Regions from separate parts of the Paenibacillus vortex V453 genome, predicted to be linked through region 3. Evidence: riboswitches for the same ligand, from Rfam matches in the RefSeq annotation. Region 3 holds a riboswitch; each other region holds the start of a gene.
What was found. A riboswitch is a leader RNA that binds a small molecule or an ion and turns the genes downstream of it on or off. The one in region 3 is predicted to bind thiamine pyrophosphate.
Positions count from the first base shown of each region.

Region 1: another riboswitch for thiamine pyrophosphate. It lies ahead of PVOR_RS20860 (YkoF family thiamine/hydroxymethylpyrimidine-binding protein); the one in region 3 lies ahead of PVOR_RS26055 (ECF transporter S component).
Region 2: another riboswitch for thiamine pyrophosphate. It lies ahead of PVOR_RS04780 (ABC transporter substrate-binding protein); the one in region 3 lies ahead of PVOR_RS26055 (ECF transporter S component).

Region 1 covers NZ_ADHJ01000037.1:646,869-651,323, reverse strand. Annotated here, with positions in the region: gene PVOR_RS20865 (nucleotidyltransferase domain-containing protein) at 47-745, shown strand; gene PVOR_RS29810 (YjcZ family sporulation protein) at 861-956, shown strand; gene PVOR_RS20860 (YkoF family thiamine/hydroxymethylpyrimidine-binding protein) at 1,028-1,630, opposite strand; TPP riboswitch at 1,719-1,821, opposite strand; gene PVOR_RS20855 (RNA polymerase sigma factor) at 2,005-2,547, shown strand; gene PVOR_RS20850 (hypothetical protein) at 2,540-2,893, shown strand; gene PVOR_RS20845 (carboxypeptidase-like regulatory domain-containing protein) at 2,871-4,455, shown strand, end outside.
Region 2 covers NZ_ADHJ01000009.1:179,195-183,649, reverse strand. Annotated here, with positions in the region: gene PVOR_RS04790 (GGDEF domain-containing protein) at 1-720, opposite strand, end outside; gene PVOR_RS04785 (VOC family protein) at 1,041-1,430, shown strand; TPP riboswitch at 1,604-1,715, shown strand; gene PVOR_RS04780 (ABC transporter substrate-binding protein) at 1,829-2,860, shown strand; gene PVOR_RS04775 (thiamine-binding protein) at 2,948-3,241, shown strand; gene PVOR_RS04770 (ABC transporter permease) at 3,238-3,993, shown strand; gene PVOR_RS04765 (ABC transporter ATP-binding protein) at 4,052-4,455, shown strand, end outside.
Region 3 covers NZ_ADHJ01000049.1:103,106-107,560, forward strand. Annotated here, with positions in the region: gene PVOR_RS26050 (ATP-binding cassette domain-containing protein) at 1-1,273, opposite strand, end outside; gene PVOR_RS32910 (ATP-binding cassette domain-containing protein) at 1,242-1,649, opposite strand; gene PVOR_RS26055 (ECF transporter S component) at 1,642-2,271, opposite strand; TPP riboswitch at 2,363-2,475, opposite strand; gene asd (archaetidylserine decarboxylase) at 2,641-3,444, shown strand; gene PVOR_RS26065 (SDR family oxidoreductase) at 3,505-4,356, opposite strand.

The sequences.
Region 1 (4,455 bases), on a different contig from region 3:
GAGCCCTTTTTTTCGGGAGCTATGAGAACTACTGGGGGAAATAGCCATGAAGAAGGAACCGATGGAGGCAGCAGAGCGTGTTATCCACCGTCATTATCCCGACTGTTTGCTAGCTGTGCTTGGCGGCAGCGCAAGCAGAGGAGAACATAACGAGCAATCTGATTTGGACATCGTCATCCTTGAGCGGGACGGAGATGAGATGCGGAGAAAGACCCTGGAAGCGGATGGATGGATTGTGGAATTGTTTATATTGTCTTTGTCATCCTATCGTGAATACTTCGACGAGGGCGTGATGGCAGCCAATCCGACATTGCAGCGGATCACAGCGGAGGGTAAGGTGCTGCGCTCGTTGCCGGAAGGAGAAGCAGTCCGCGCAGAGGCCCAGCATGATTTGAATTACGGACCGATGCCATGGATGCAAACCGATATTGATGAATACCGTTACATGATTACGGAATATGTGCAGGATTTGAAGAATCCTAAGCGGGATGGCGAGAAATGGTTTACGGTGCAAAAGATCATGACGGTACTTTGCGAATTTGTACTTAGAGTGAATGGGGAATGGACAGGGGAAGGCAAGATGCTGTTTCGGCTGTTCCACCGATTCAGCACGGCATTGGGAGATCAATTGGAGGTTTCGCTTTCAGCGATGTATCGACAGGACGATCCCTCCCTCCTTCTGGCATTCACAGAGCAAGTGCTGAACCCGTTCGGGGGCATGCTTCTTGTGGGTTATGAGGAATAGATTTTGACGGGTGAGCAATAAGAGAGGTACATTAGCCGTGACGTTCGCCTTCCACGACCAATACAATAATCATGTGATTCGGTCACGTCATTCTTTAAATCCAGGAGGGATCTTCATGAGCGGAGTATATGGTGGTGGATGGGGTAATTCAGTAGGTATTATTTTGGTTCTCTTCATCCTGCTCGTAATTATCTCGAGTGCTTGGGTTTAATTCGTCAAGCTCTTGGAGCAAATCGCAAAAGCCCGGCATGCGCCGGGCTTTTGCCTGTTATATAGAAGTGATCACGGTCTTGGCTTGGCTGATGGACTGTGTGCAGACACGACTGCGGTCATGACAAGGTGACTGCTGTCCGATTGGATCGCATGCAAAAACGCATCTTCGAGGGATTCAAACACCTTGGAGATGGAGCCGTCCAACCGGCTGGCATAGTGAACGCTTCCGGCGAACGTTCCTTTTTCCTTAGCCCGATGCACCTCTTTATAGATAACATCCATGTAATGGTCTGTACCCAGTGGATAAAGGGCAAATTGGCTGGCTGTATCTATATCGGCATTCTTCCCAATCTCGCGATTCAAACGCTCCGAATCCTCTGACATATATACATCGGCTTCCGTATCACCAGGGCAGCCAATAGAATAAGTTCCGTTAAAGATGGTGTGCACACCGCTTGCTGCCGCATAAGCAAAAATCGCCCTCGTTACATCAAATACATGCTCCGCCCGTCCACGAATACAGGTGCTCACATCATCCGTCTGAATCCATACCTTCCCCGTGTTGACGGATTTCAGCGCGTCCATAATGACTTCCACAAATCGGTCAGTCATCGGAAACACCGAGAATCGGCATCCGACGATGCGACTGGTTCCACATGTTAGCTCACTCATTGTTGTTATCCTCCCCTATGATATAAATCCACGCAAAAAAACCGCACCCCGTGAAGAAAGTGCAGTTATGCCTACGTGAAAAAGTATAAACATAAATGCTACACTTCCCCACGCTAGTATGACCTAGATCGGGTGATAAGGGTTAACGGCAGCACGCCGTCTCTCAGCACATGGCACCCCTAGTACAGCCAACATGATATGCAGTTGGTTCCGGAACTATTGCCAGTTCAGGAAGACAAAGGTTTCTTGCTTGTGTTATTGTATCGTTTTGCCGGAAGATTTTCAATCATTCGATTTTTTTTTCGACATTGATCCAAATTGATGCAACCGATGAAAGACCAGACGCATCATAGTTATAGAGGGGGGGAGATGGCCTGGATGTCATACAGCGTTTAAAACAAAAAGAAGAGGCGGCTCTCCGGGAATTGATGGAACAGTATGGAGATTATCTGCTTCGCACGGCGGTATTGCTGCTGCGTGACCGTCAAGCGGCTGAAGAGGCCGTTCAAGATACCTTTATCCAGGCGTTCGAGAATATCGCTCAGCTTCGTGACGGCGACAAACTTCGTAGCTGGTTGACCCGAATTGCAGTGAATCGATGCCGGATGCGGCAGCGAAAATGGGATTGGCGTCATATTTTTCCCATGCCGAGGATGGACCAGCATGTAAACGAAAGTGTACCTGCCGTGGATGAAATGCTGGGCGTCCATTGGCGTGAGGCTGAAATGATCAAATCAGTGCAGCAGCTGCCCTATACATACCGAGAAGTGATGACGCTCTATTATTATAATGAGTTGGGTGTTCAAGAAATTGCAGCGCAATTGCAGCTGAATATAAACACGGTTAAGGCACGTTTAATGAGAGGGCGGCATAAACTCCGGCAGATTGTTGTCGAGAAGGGGGAGAGCGATGCGTAGCGAAGAACAGGAAATGGCCGAACAACTAAAGCAGGAGCTGGAGGAAATTCGATTCCTAGGCGCAGAGAAGGTGATTTCTCGCACATTTCCAAAATCCAGCCGCGAACGTTTGTCTTCCTTGTGGAATAAGGAAGTAGAAATTTCTGCTGCCGCAATTGGTTATTTTGGCGCAGCAGCGGCCGTTCTGCTGCTCGGAGGTTTGTTATGGAGGGAAGCAATTGTGAAACCTGCTGTTTCCGTGCCCTTGCAGGTGAGCAATGAACTGCTTGAAGCCGGGGGGAATTATTACTGGAAGGATCAGTACGAGAGGATGGTGGCCAGACTTGAAAATTCGGGTCAAGATTAAACACCTGGTGTTTGGGGTTTCGGGTTTAATCCTCTTTGTTATGATGGTATCTATGCTCACCCCTCGAATAGGGCTGCTGATTGCGGAGAAGCAGATTGAACAAGGCCAAGCTGAGGGGATAGCCAAAGTCATTGACCTTATTCATGAAGAAAGCAGCAGCAACCGGAAATGGGAGATGATCGAGAAGTATGTGATTGTGCCTAGAGCAACAGAGCTAGCTCATCGGTTTGATGTGTTTATTAGTCCGGGGTTCACCAGCACAGGAGGAAGCGCCGATCAGCAGATTCGTTTTACTGAGGATGAACGTTTGCCGCTGCTGAATCAATATGTGCTGGGAGCGCCAGCCGGAGAATATATGAAATATGCCGCAATAGACCTTGCGGAGCATTATTCGATGAATGGTGATGTGGAGGGAGCAGCGGATATATTGGAAACCGCTATCCAAAAGTTCGGGGATCTGAGCAGCGGATATTCTCCGGAGCCTGTTCTTTATTCCTATCAGCATGAATTGGTGCTGGAGCTTGCGAGCCTCTATGACAGGCTGGACCAGCCTGATCAGGCGGCGCTGCAATATGAGCGATTAGCGAAAGTCCTTTCTGGAGATTGGAAGGACATCCATAGTAAGGCCCTTTTATATCACTCGGAAATGCTCCTGCGTCGGGGGAGCCCCCAAGCCGCTATGGACGTGTTGAATCGGATATCAGAAGGGTCCGGCGGGAACTTTGCAAATTCGGATATCTCAAAACGGGCGAATCAGCTGAAAGGACGGCTGAAGAGGATTTTAGACGGAGAGACCTTGTCAACGGTAAGCGGAACCTTGCGAAATCGTGAGGGGGATCCGATTCCATTCGCAGGTGTATTTTTACGTAAAAACAACGATCTGAATCACAGTCTGCTGTTAAGCGAACCGTACCAAATGCTGACAGACGCGAACGGTCGCTATCATTTCGAGGGTGTAGAGCCCGGCAGGTATCAACTCGGCATTGGTTTGAATTATGAACAAATCAATGGCAGAACGTGGCCTGTAGAATCGGGGGATTGGGTGGAGGTCGCCCCGGAATCGACACGACGGATTGATGTCACGCTGCAGCCATTGATTCAATTGACAACTCCAGTAAACCATGATGAGATACGCGGCGACATGATCTATTTTGAATGGGAGGCTATACCCGAAGCCGCCTACTATAAACTGAGTGTTGGTATCGAATTTGGCAGCGGATCGATGATGACGGCGATGGATAACTATATTGAAGGGAATTCGCTGCGGGTTGCTGTTCAGGATCTGTATGATCTCAGAATCGGACTTTCCTACGAGGATCCGTATGATTGGACGACCGTTGCACCTGAGAGTGTGCTTGGTTACTCCAACCCAGAGGCTCCCTATTTCTGGTCGGTGGATGCTTACAAGGAAGACGGCACGAAGTTAACAAGCAGCAGCGGCTACCGGCTCAATGAGAGCACCATGGGTTATTTACCGTATTTCTTGTTAAAAGGTCGTGAATTGACGCCGGAGGACCAGCTGGTACTCGAACGTAAATATGATGAAGCGCTCGCGGCCTATA
Region 2 (4,455 bases), on a different contig from region 3:
AGCAATGAAAAACACAGATAACGTATGTAAAGGATCAAGATATGCACGAACTTCGAGATTCACGAAATGGACGAGATAAAAGTGCAGAGCATCACCCATAATATAAGCGCTTCCGCCAAGACTTAATGAAATGACCGCCCATTTCCCTAATTGCCTGGTATTAAAATACAACACCACGGTAAAGAAAATAAGTACCATTCCGCACAGCGGAAACAGCATATCCACCCATACGCTTCCCGTCCCCCCCGAATACGTACTGTCCTGAAGTTCGGGCTTGATTAAATACTCCCAGCCCACCGTCATGAACGTTACGCCAACGATGACGATATCCAGCATAAACCGCAGCCCCCTAAGCGGGCCTTGAACATGCCGGAACAAATAGATGAGGCAGCTGGCGAACAGGATCACTTCCAATCCCCAGAAATAGCTGGATATCTGGAAAGCGCTCTCTTTCCCGAACCCGAAAAAAAAGGAGGAGACGATCCGGGCCGCTGCATCGGCCATCAGTCCGATACTTACCATAAACCAAAACCTGCGAAGATGTGCCTTATAACGCCGGCTGACCCGAATTAAATACACGGAGGCGGCCATAGGAGCAATAATGACTAGCACACGCTGAAGCGATAAAGCATCAGGCATCCACAGAACAGTCATTATCTGAATAAATGCATATATAATGGCGAGTCGAATCCACAGATGATCTGCTGGAGTTGGACTCATAAGCACTCCCCCTTGGCAAAAAGGTAAGCTTGTACACGATGGATGATTTAGGTCTTTTGAATTAAGCTCTCTATTCCTCATGATACTTTTTACCCATCCAAAAGTAAAGACGAGGAAATCAAAGAAAAATCATCTATCCGGCACATCGCTAGAAGATCTATATAATGAAGTTTTTCTACTGGACGGGTGTACTTCAAATGCAAGGACTACACTCAATTAAACACGTGAAAACCTGAAAAGTTACTATATCAATCACCTACTTGACGTATAGGAATCATATGATATTATTCTTCATATCTTATACGAACCGGAAAGGGTGTATGGCAGTGTCACAGAAACGATTGGATCATGTTGGTATTGTAGTCCGAAACCTGGAAGCCACGATAGCGTTTTACACGTCGGTAGTCGGCCTTGAACTAAAGAATCGCCTGACTCATACCAATGGGGTCATTCAACTCGCGTTCCTCGGATTTAATGGAAGTGACGAAACGGAAGTCGAACTTATCCAGGGTTACAGCGACTCGCTGCCTTCGGAAGGAACGGTGCACCATTTTGCAGTCAGTACGGATGATATTGAAGAAGAGTATGCACGCGTCCAAGGACTTGAAGTTCCTCATCTGGACGAGGAAATCGTCACTCTCCCGAACGGCTATCGTTATTTCTTCGTGCATGGTCCCGAAGGGGAATGGATCGAGTTCTTCCAGCGTTAACCCGCACGCAGCACGGTATCCAACATTTCATCTCTTAAAATGTTCATATGCTGAACTCTTGGGCTGCCTAAACGCGGTTCCCTACATAAGGCCTGTCCTGTTCATGACCTTTTTCGAAAACTAGACAGGTCTTGGTGTTAGGACTATAATAACGGATGTACTGATCGAAACTTCATAAATATCGGGGGAGCTGGAATTTAGCCGGCTGAGAGTGTATCCGCTTTGATACTGACCCTTACACCTGATCTGGGTAATGCCAGCGTAGGAAGCCAATGTTTGCGGCAGCCATATTTGCCGTACTATACACTTACGCCGTCATGCGTCCTGAGATTATCGGGGCGCTTTTTTTGTGGAGTTGCGAGGTAATAGAAATAGAACTCATAAGGAGAGAAGACACGATGAAGAAGGGAAGATGGGTCCCCCTGCTTCTCGCTTGTGTCCTGCTGATGGTTGCGGCCGGATGCGGTACAGGCGGACAGAACAAGAACACAGGCGCTGAAGGAGAAGACGCCAAGAGTCCTGGGAAACTCCGTGACGTGCAGCTGATGCTCGATTGGTCCGCCAATACCAATCACACGGGTCTGTATGCAGCGAAGGAGCTCGGATATTATGAGGAGGAAGGGCTCAACGTCCAGATCGTCCAGCCGGGAGCCGGTGGAACGGATACGCTGGTCGCATCCGGTAACGTGCCGTTCGGCATAAGCTATCAGGAAGGGGTAACCCTCGCCAGAACGCAAGGCTTGCCGCTCGTCTCCATTGCGGCGATCATTCAGCATAATACATCCGGCTTTGCCGCTCCCAAGGACAAAGGGATCGTGAAGGCTGGAGATTTCGAAGGTAAATCCTATGGCGGCTGGGGCTCCCCCGTTGAGGAAGCTGTCATGAAATCCATCATGGAGATCGACGGTGCCGATGTCAGCAAAGTCAATATGGTCAACATGGGCGATGCCGATTATTTTACTGCCGTCAAACGCGACATTGATTTCGCCTGGATATTCTACGCCTGGACGGGCATCGAAGCCGAGCTCCGCAATGAGCCGCTTGATATGATCTATGTGAAGGACTACTCTGACCAGCTCGATTATTATACGCCGGTCATCGTGACCAACGAGAAGCTGATCCAAGAGGACCCTGAGCTTGTCAAAGCCTTCATGCGGGCTACTTCCAAAGGATACAACCATGCTATTGAGCATCCTGAGGATGCAGCAGCGCTGCTCTCGAAGGCCGTGCCTGATCTGGATGCCGAGCTGGTTCTGGCCAGCCAGAAATGGCTGAGTCCCCGCTATCAGGATGACGCGCCTCGTTGGGGTGAACAGAAAGCCGAAGTATGGTCGGGGTATGCCGACTGGATGTTTGAGCGCAAACTGCTGGAGAAAGAGCTTGATGCAGACCGCGCGTTCACCAATGATTTTTTACCGGAACAACCATAAGGTCTTTTCTATTAAGAAGAGAGTCGGCCTGACAGCAGGCTGTCTCTCTTTCATAATCATATCGCTGCACGAAAGGATGGATTATATATGGCGAACACCCTCTTGAGCATTCAAGTGATACCCCGGACGCCGGGTGGACGGGACAGCATCCCTTATGTGGATGAAGCGATCAAGGTTATTGAGGATTCGGGTGTGAAGTACGAGGTCCATGCACTGGAGACAACCATGGAAGGAGAACTCTCCGAGCTGCTAAAGATCGTCGAGCGCATGCATGAGGCGCTGGTGAATGCGGGAAGTCCCAGCATCATATCCCAGGTCAAAATTGCACATCATCCGAGCGGCATCAGCATGGATAAGCTGACTGAGAAATATCGTCCATGAGAAGCTGGTGGAGCTCCGTCTGGCCGCCTGTTGTGGCGGTCCTCTTCTTTTTGCTGGTATGGCAGGCGGCGGTATCGATCTTCGATATCGAAAAATTTATTCTGCCTGCGCCAACGGCGATCGGATCCGAGGCAGTTACCGGTGCTGCCGGTCTTTTCCAGCATACATTAGCCACCCTGCAGCTAACCTTGATCGGGTTTATCATCGGAACAGCAATCGGACTTGTGATTTCACTGGCTCTGCATATGGTGCCTTTTCTCAAAACAGCTCTTTATCCGCTTCTGATTCTTAGCCAGAATGTACCGACTATCGCCCTTGCGCCGCTCCTCATGATCTGGTTCGGCTTCGGCATGCTGCCCAAGGTTATTGTGATTACCCTGGTCTGCTTCTTCCCGGTGGCCGTTGCGGCTCTGGACGGGCTCGCCCGAACCGATCGCACCATGATGAATTACATGCAGATGGCGGGGGCTACATCATGGCAAATCTTTACCAAGCTGGAGCTGCCTCATGCCCTTCCCTCCATCTTCTCCGGGATTCGGATCGCGGCCACCTATTCCGTCATGGGTGCGGTCATCGGAGAATGGATCGGCTCCGACCGGGGAATCGGTTACTACATGATGCTGCAAAAATCCGGCTACCGCACGGATCGGGTATTCGTTGCGATTCTGGTCATCGTCCTGCTCAGCCTGCTGATGGTTCTGCTTATCACCCTGCTGGAGAAACGGCTGATCCGTTGGAACCGGAAAAGCTAATGCCCAGCAGTCATGGGCCAATACACGATCATCCTTAATGAAGGAGGTATTTCGCGATATGACACAACAAGTTGCTCCGCCGGTCCAGGGTGGGCTTAATCCCCCCTCCGTGGAAGCCTCTCGAACGCCTGCGCTGGAGGTACGAAACCTTCGGAAAACCTTCCGCGACCGACGCAGCGAGGTTCATGTGCTGGATGACCTTGCGCTTCAGGTACAGCCCGGTGAATTCGTCTCGATTATCGGGCCGTCAGGCAGCGGAAAAAGCACACTTTTCCACATCATCGGTGGCTTAACGGCTCCTGATTCCGGCTCAGTCTTCATGGATGGTCGTGACGTAACGGGAAAAAAAGGGCTCATTGCCTACATGCCTCAGCAGCCTGCCCTGTTCCCTTGGCGAACGGTGGAGGACAACGTGCTGCTTCCCGAGGAGCTCAGAGGAACCCAGAAGGCCGTCGCCAGGGC
Region 3 (4,455 bases):
CGCTTGCGGAGGAGGGATCGTAGGATTCTCCGGCCCGGTTCAATCCATCATCCTCCTGCCGGGATTCCGCACCGGTACACAATCGGGGTGAAGCCATGCTCGAGGTCAGCTGACCTTCCCGAATTTCCCATATATGCGTGGCGACCCGCTGCGCAATCTCCATCTCATGGGTCACCATGAGAATGGCGGTTCCCGTGCGGCGCAGCCGCTCGCACATCTCCAGAATCGCAAACGTATTCCGCGCGTCCTGACCGAAGGTCGGCTCATCCAGGAGCAGAACTTCCGGCTGTCTGGCCATCGCAGTGGCAACGCTTAAGCGCCGCTTCTGACCGGTTGACAGCTGATAGGGATGCCTGTTCTCCATTCCGCTTAGTCCGAAGCGTTCGAGACAGCGATCGGCTTGGGCCTTCGCTTCCTCCGCAGGCATGTTATCCACCAGCAAGGAGTAAACAACCTCGTCGCCAATACGCTCCGTCAGAAACTGAAGCTCCGGATTCTGAAACACGAATCCGATTTGACGGAGCTGCTGCTCTCTCTTCTTCCGCACCTTTCTCGCCTTGCCTTGCACAACCTCTTCCCCGCAGAGCACGTAGGTCCCTTGCGCGCGCAGCAGTCCCATCAGACTGAGAAGAAACGAGCTTTTCCCCGCTCCGTTCGGCCCTACCACCGCAATAAATTCTGCCCGATAAACTTCTGCCGAAGGGAGAGAAATCACAGGTTTATCCCATCTCAGTCCCTTGAAATCCTCTAAACGGATCACAGGCTCCCCATCTAAAGGGTAAGGCAGGGCAGCCTCGTGCAGGAGATTCCCCAGATCTTCGCCATAGGCATCAACCGGAGCAAACAATTCCCGGCCGGCCCGGGTCTGAGCATAATCTTCCCACACGCCGGGATACCAGATTCCATAGGATTTAAGCTCGCACTCATACTTAGCAAATACTGCCGCCGGCGGTCCATCGCCCAGAATAACGCCATCCGGACTGAACAGAACGACACGATCCACGTATTTCGCCATCTCTTCGATCCGGTGCTCGACGATGATCAGTGTACGTCCTTCCGATACGGATTTCACCGCATCCCAGATCTGCTCCCGTCCTTCCGGGTCAAGCAGTGCGGACGGCTCGTCAAGGAACAGCACCTCCGGCTCCAGCAGCAGGGCGGAAGCCAGCGCCAGCCTCTGCTTCATCCCTTGCGACAGATGGCCGATCGGCAGATGAAGCTCCTCCAAATTCAGCCCCACCTCATGCAGCGCCGCTTGCATCCGTTCCTTCATCTCGTCTCGGGGAATACTCAGATTCTCCTAGTACAAAGGCCAGCTCCTCATCCACATACGGCATGCAAAACTGCGTATCCGGGTCTTGAAATACGTATCCCCAGGAGCGCGGGACAATCTGTGCCTCACACTTCATTGGCACTTCCGTAGCGCGGGGAATCATTCCGCTAAGCACCTGGAGCAGCGTGGATTTGCCGCATCCGCTCGGACCAAGCAGCAGCACCTTTTCCCCACGGGCTGCCGAGAACGAGAGATCTTTGAACATCAGCCTCTCTTCCCCGGGATACTTCAAGCGCAGTCCCTCCACCTGCACAGCCTGCTCCTGTTGAACCTCAGCGGACTGAGCCGGAAATAGGCTTACCGTGGCATTAGACATGGCGCGCATCATCCAGCGCTTCGTAATCCTTCTTCGACGCGGGACGCAGCAGTGACGTTACGCCTGTACGATCCAGCGCCTTGGCCAAGAGCAGCATTAACAGACCTGCAATAACTGCACCGCTGATTACCCGCATACCATATTTGGCCAGGAACATCCATGTCTGCAGATCGTCCGTATAGCTGTAATAGAAGTCCATTATCATCGAACCGATGGCCGCTCCGGCCCCGGCAATCACCAAGGTCCACGCTGAGGTACTCCGATAGCGGAGCGCCGCGAATACCAACTCCGCCCCCAGTCCTTGAATCAAGCCATATAACAATAGAGTCAATCCCCAGCCGCTGCCAAACAGCACCTCCACGTGGGCCGCAGCCACTTCCGCGATGATGGCCACGCCCGGCTTGCGAATTAACAAATAAGCCAGCGTAGCTGCCGCAAACCACATGCCGTAGAGCAGCTCATCCGCTTCAAAAAACAACGGTTTAAAAAGATTATAGACCGACCCCCAGAAGTGATAAATCACGCCAAACACAAGCGATACCAGCACCGTCACCAAAATATCGCTTAACCGCAGCCCTCTTCTGGGCTGAACCCCCAACTTCTCTTGCATTGATGTTCCCATAACAACCTGTACCCCTCTCCACCGCTATTTTTGTGTAAACACAACAAAAAACCGTCTGGAAAAACGCGCAGACGGAAAAATAGGCCCTATGTAGGCAGGGTCGGATATTCTCTACGCTGGCATTACCCAGTTCAGATTAACGGTCAACAGCGGATAATAGCTGCAATCTCAGCCTGATTCACTCAAGCCCCCGTATTCCCTATTCGGTTTTATGTTAATTTTAAAATACAGGTCCGCTCCAGAATTTGCAAGAACCTTTTTTCAAATATGGCTATTTATTGATTTCCATCTCATTCTATGTCAATATCAGAGTGATTGGCTTTTCCACCATCGTTATATTGCTTACACCTATGCACAAAGGAGAATGACATGGCTAAACAATTGCTGCGTCTGATGACTGAGCTCTCCTCCCGAAAATGGTTGTCCCGAATGATGGGGCATTGTTCCCACAGCCGGCTGAGCCGTCATCTAATACCTGCATTTATACGAATCTATCAAATTCCGGCTCATGAAGCGGAGAAAGAGATCCACGAATACCGCTCATTGAACGAGTTCTTTTCCCGCCGGTTAAAAATAGGCCTGCGTGCCATCGATGACACCGTCGATGCCATGGTAAGCCCTGTCGATGCCACTATTTCAGCAATGTGCGCCATTCATGCCGGCACCATTCTGAGTGTCAAGGGACAGGATTACACCCTGAGCGAGCTGCTCGCGAAATCCCCGAGAATGGAAAACTATATAAACGGTTATGCATTCGTATTGTATTTAAGCCCAACAGATTATCACCGCATCCATTCACCCGTAACCGGTGTTCAGGCGGAAAGCGAGCATCTGAAGGGGAAGGTTTACCCCGTGAATGACTTTGCGATGACCCATATCCGAACTGTGCTGAGCCGCAATGAGCGTCTCATTACCTACATTGCCCATGAATTCGGAGAAGTTGCCGTGGTGAAGGTGGGCGCAATGAACGTGAGCAGCATCCGTTACGCCGATGAGAGCGTTAAGAAATGGCAGATCGGCGATGAACTCGCGTATTTTGAATTCGGCTCTACCGTTGTGCTTTTGACGGAGAACGGCACGTTTAGCCCTCGCGGCGACCTGGAGCCCGGCTCCAAAGTAAAAATGGGAGAATTACTCGGTTTGCTGCACCCCTCCACGGCCAAAAAAGGGTAATTCCTGCCGCCCCAGCGCACATGACAAGTTAAGGCATTCGATCATTAGCAGCATGAATGATTAACGTCTGCCCAGCATCCGATAAATCATCTGCTGAAACCACCGGTCCGGCAGCAATCCCTTAATCCATGCGGTTATACGCGTGCCTTGGGGCAGCTTATATCGGAATCTCGGTTTGGACATGGAGGCAATCCTTGCCACGAGCTTCGCCACCTCCAGCGGATTTCCGCTTCCCCTGGCTGTCCGCTCGGAATAGTCCAGCACACCCTTCAGCATGTCGCTGTAGGGTGACCCTTCCTTCACCTCTAATTCACCAAAGCTCTTATTCCAGATCGGTGTGCCATAAGCACCTGGCTGAACCAGCACAACGTGCATGCCGAAGGGCATAAGCTCCAGCGACAGGCTCTCCCCGAATCCTTCAATCGCAAATTTGGAGGAAGCATACGGTCCATAACCCGGGAAGCCGACCACGCCGCTGATGCTGCTCATGAGAATAATCTTGGAATTCTCGGTCCGGCGCATCAGCGGCAGCATGTGCTGTGTCACAGATACCGTTCCGAAGAAATTCGTCTCCATCTGTCTTCTCCACCCACTCAGCGGCACTTCCTCCACCATTCCGCCTACCGCTTCACCAGCATTGTTCACCAGCACATCCAATCGACCAAACCGCTGCTCCAAATGCAGGGCAACCGCCCGTACCTGCTCTTCATCGCATATATCCAATCGAACCCGATGAATTCGCTCTGCAACACCCGCCTGCTCCGCGCGGGTCATCAGCTCTTGAGCCGCCTCCGGTCTGCGAAGCCCTGCAGCCACATCATATCCCGCTTGCGCCAGCTCCAGGCTGATAAGCAGCCCAAAGCCGCTGGAGGCCCCCGTCACCAATGCCACTTTTCCTGTCCCTGCAATCACCAACGGTTCACCACATATTCCGTACTTGCCACCAACAACGTCACTCCCATCACCTTTCTATTCCTTCAGAATACCTTACCAACAAACTTACTCCCTTTG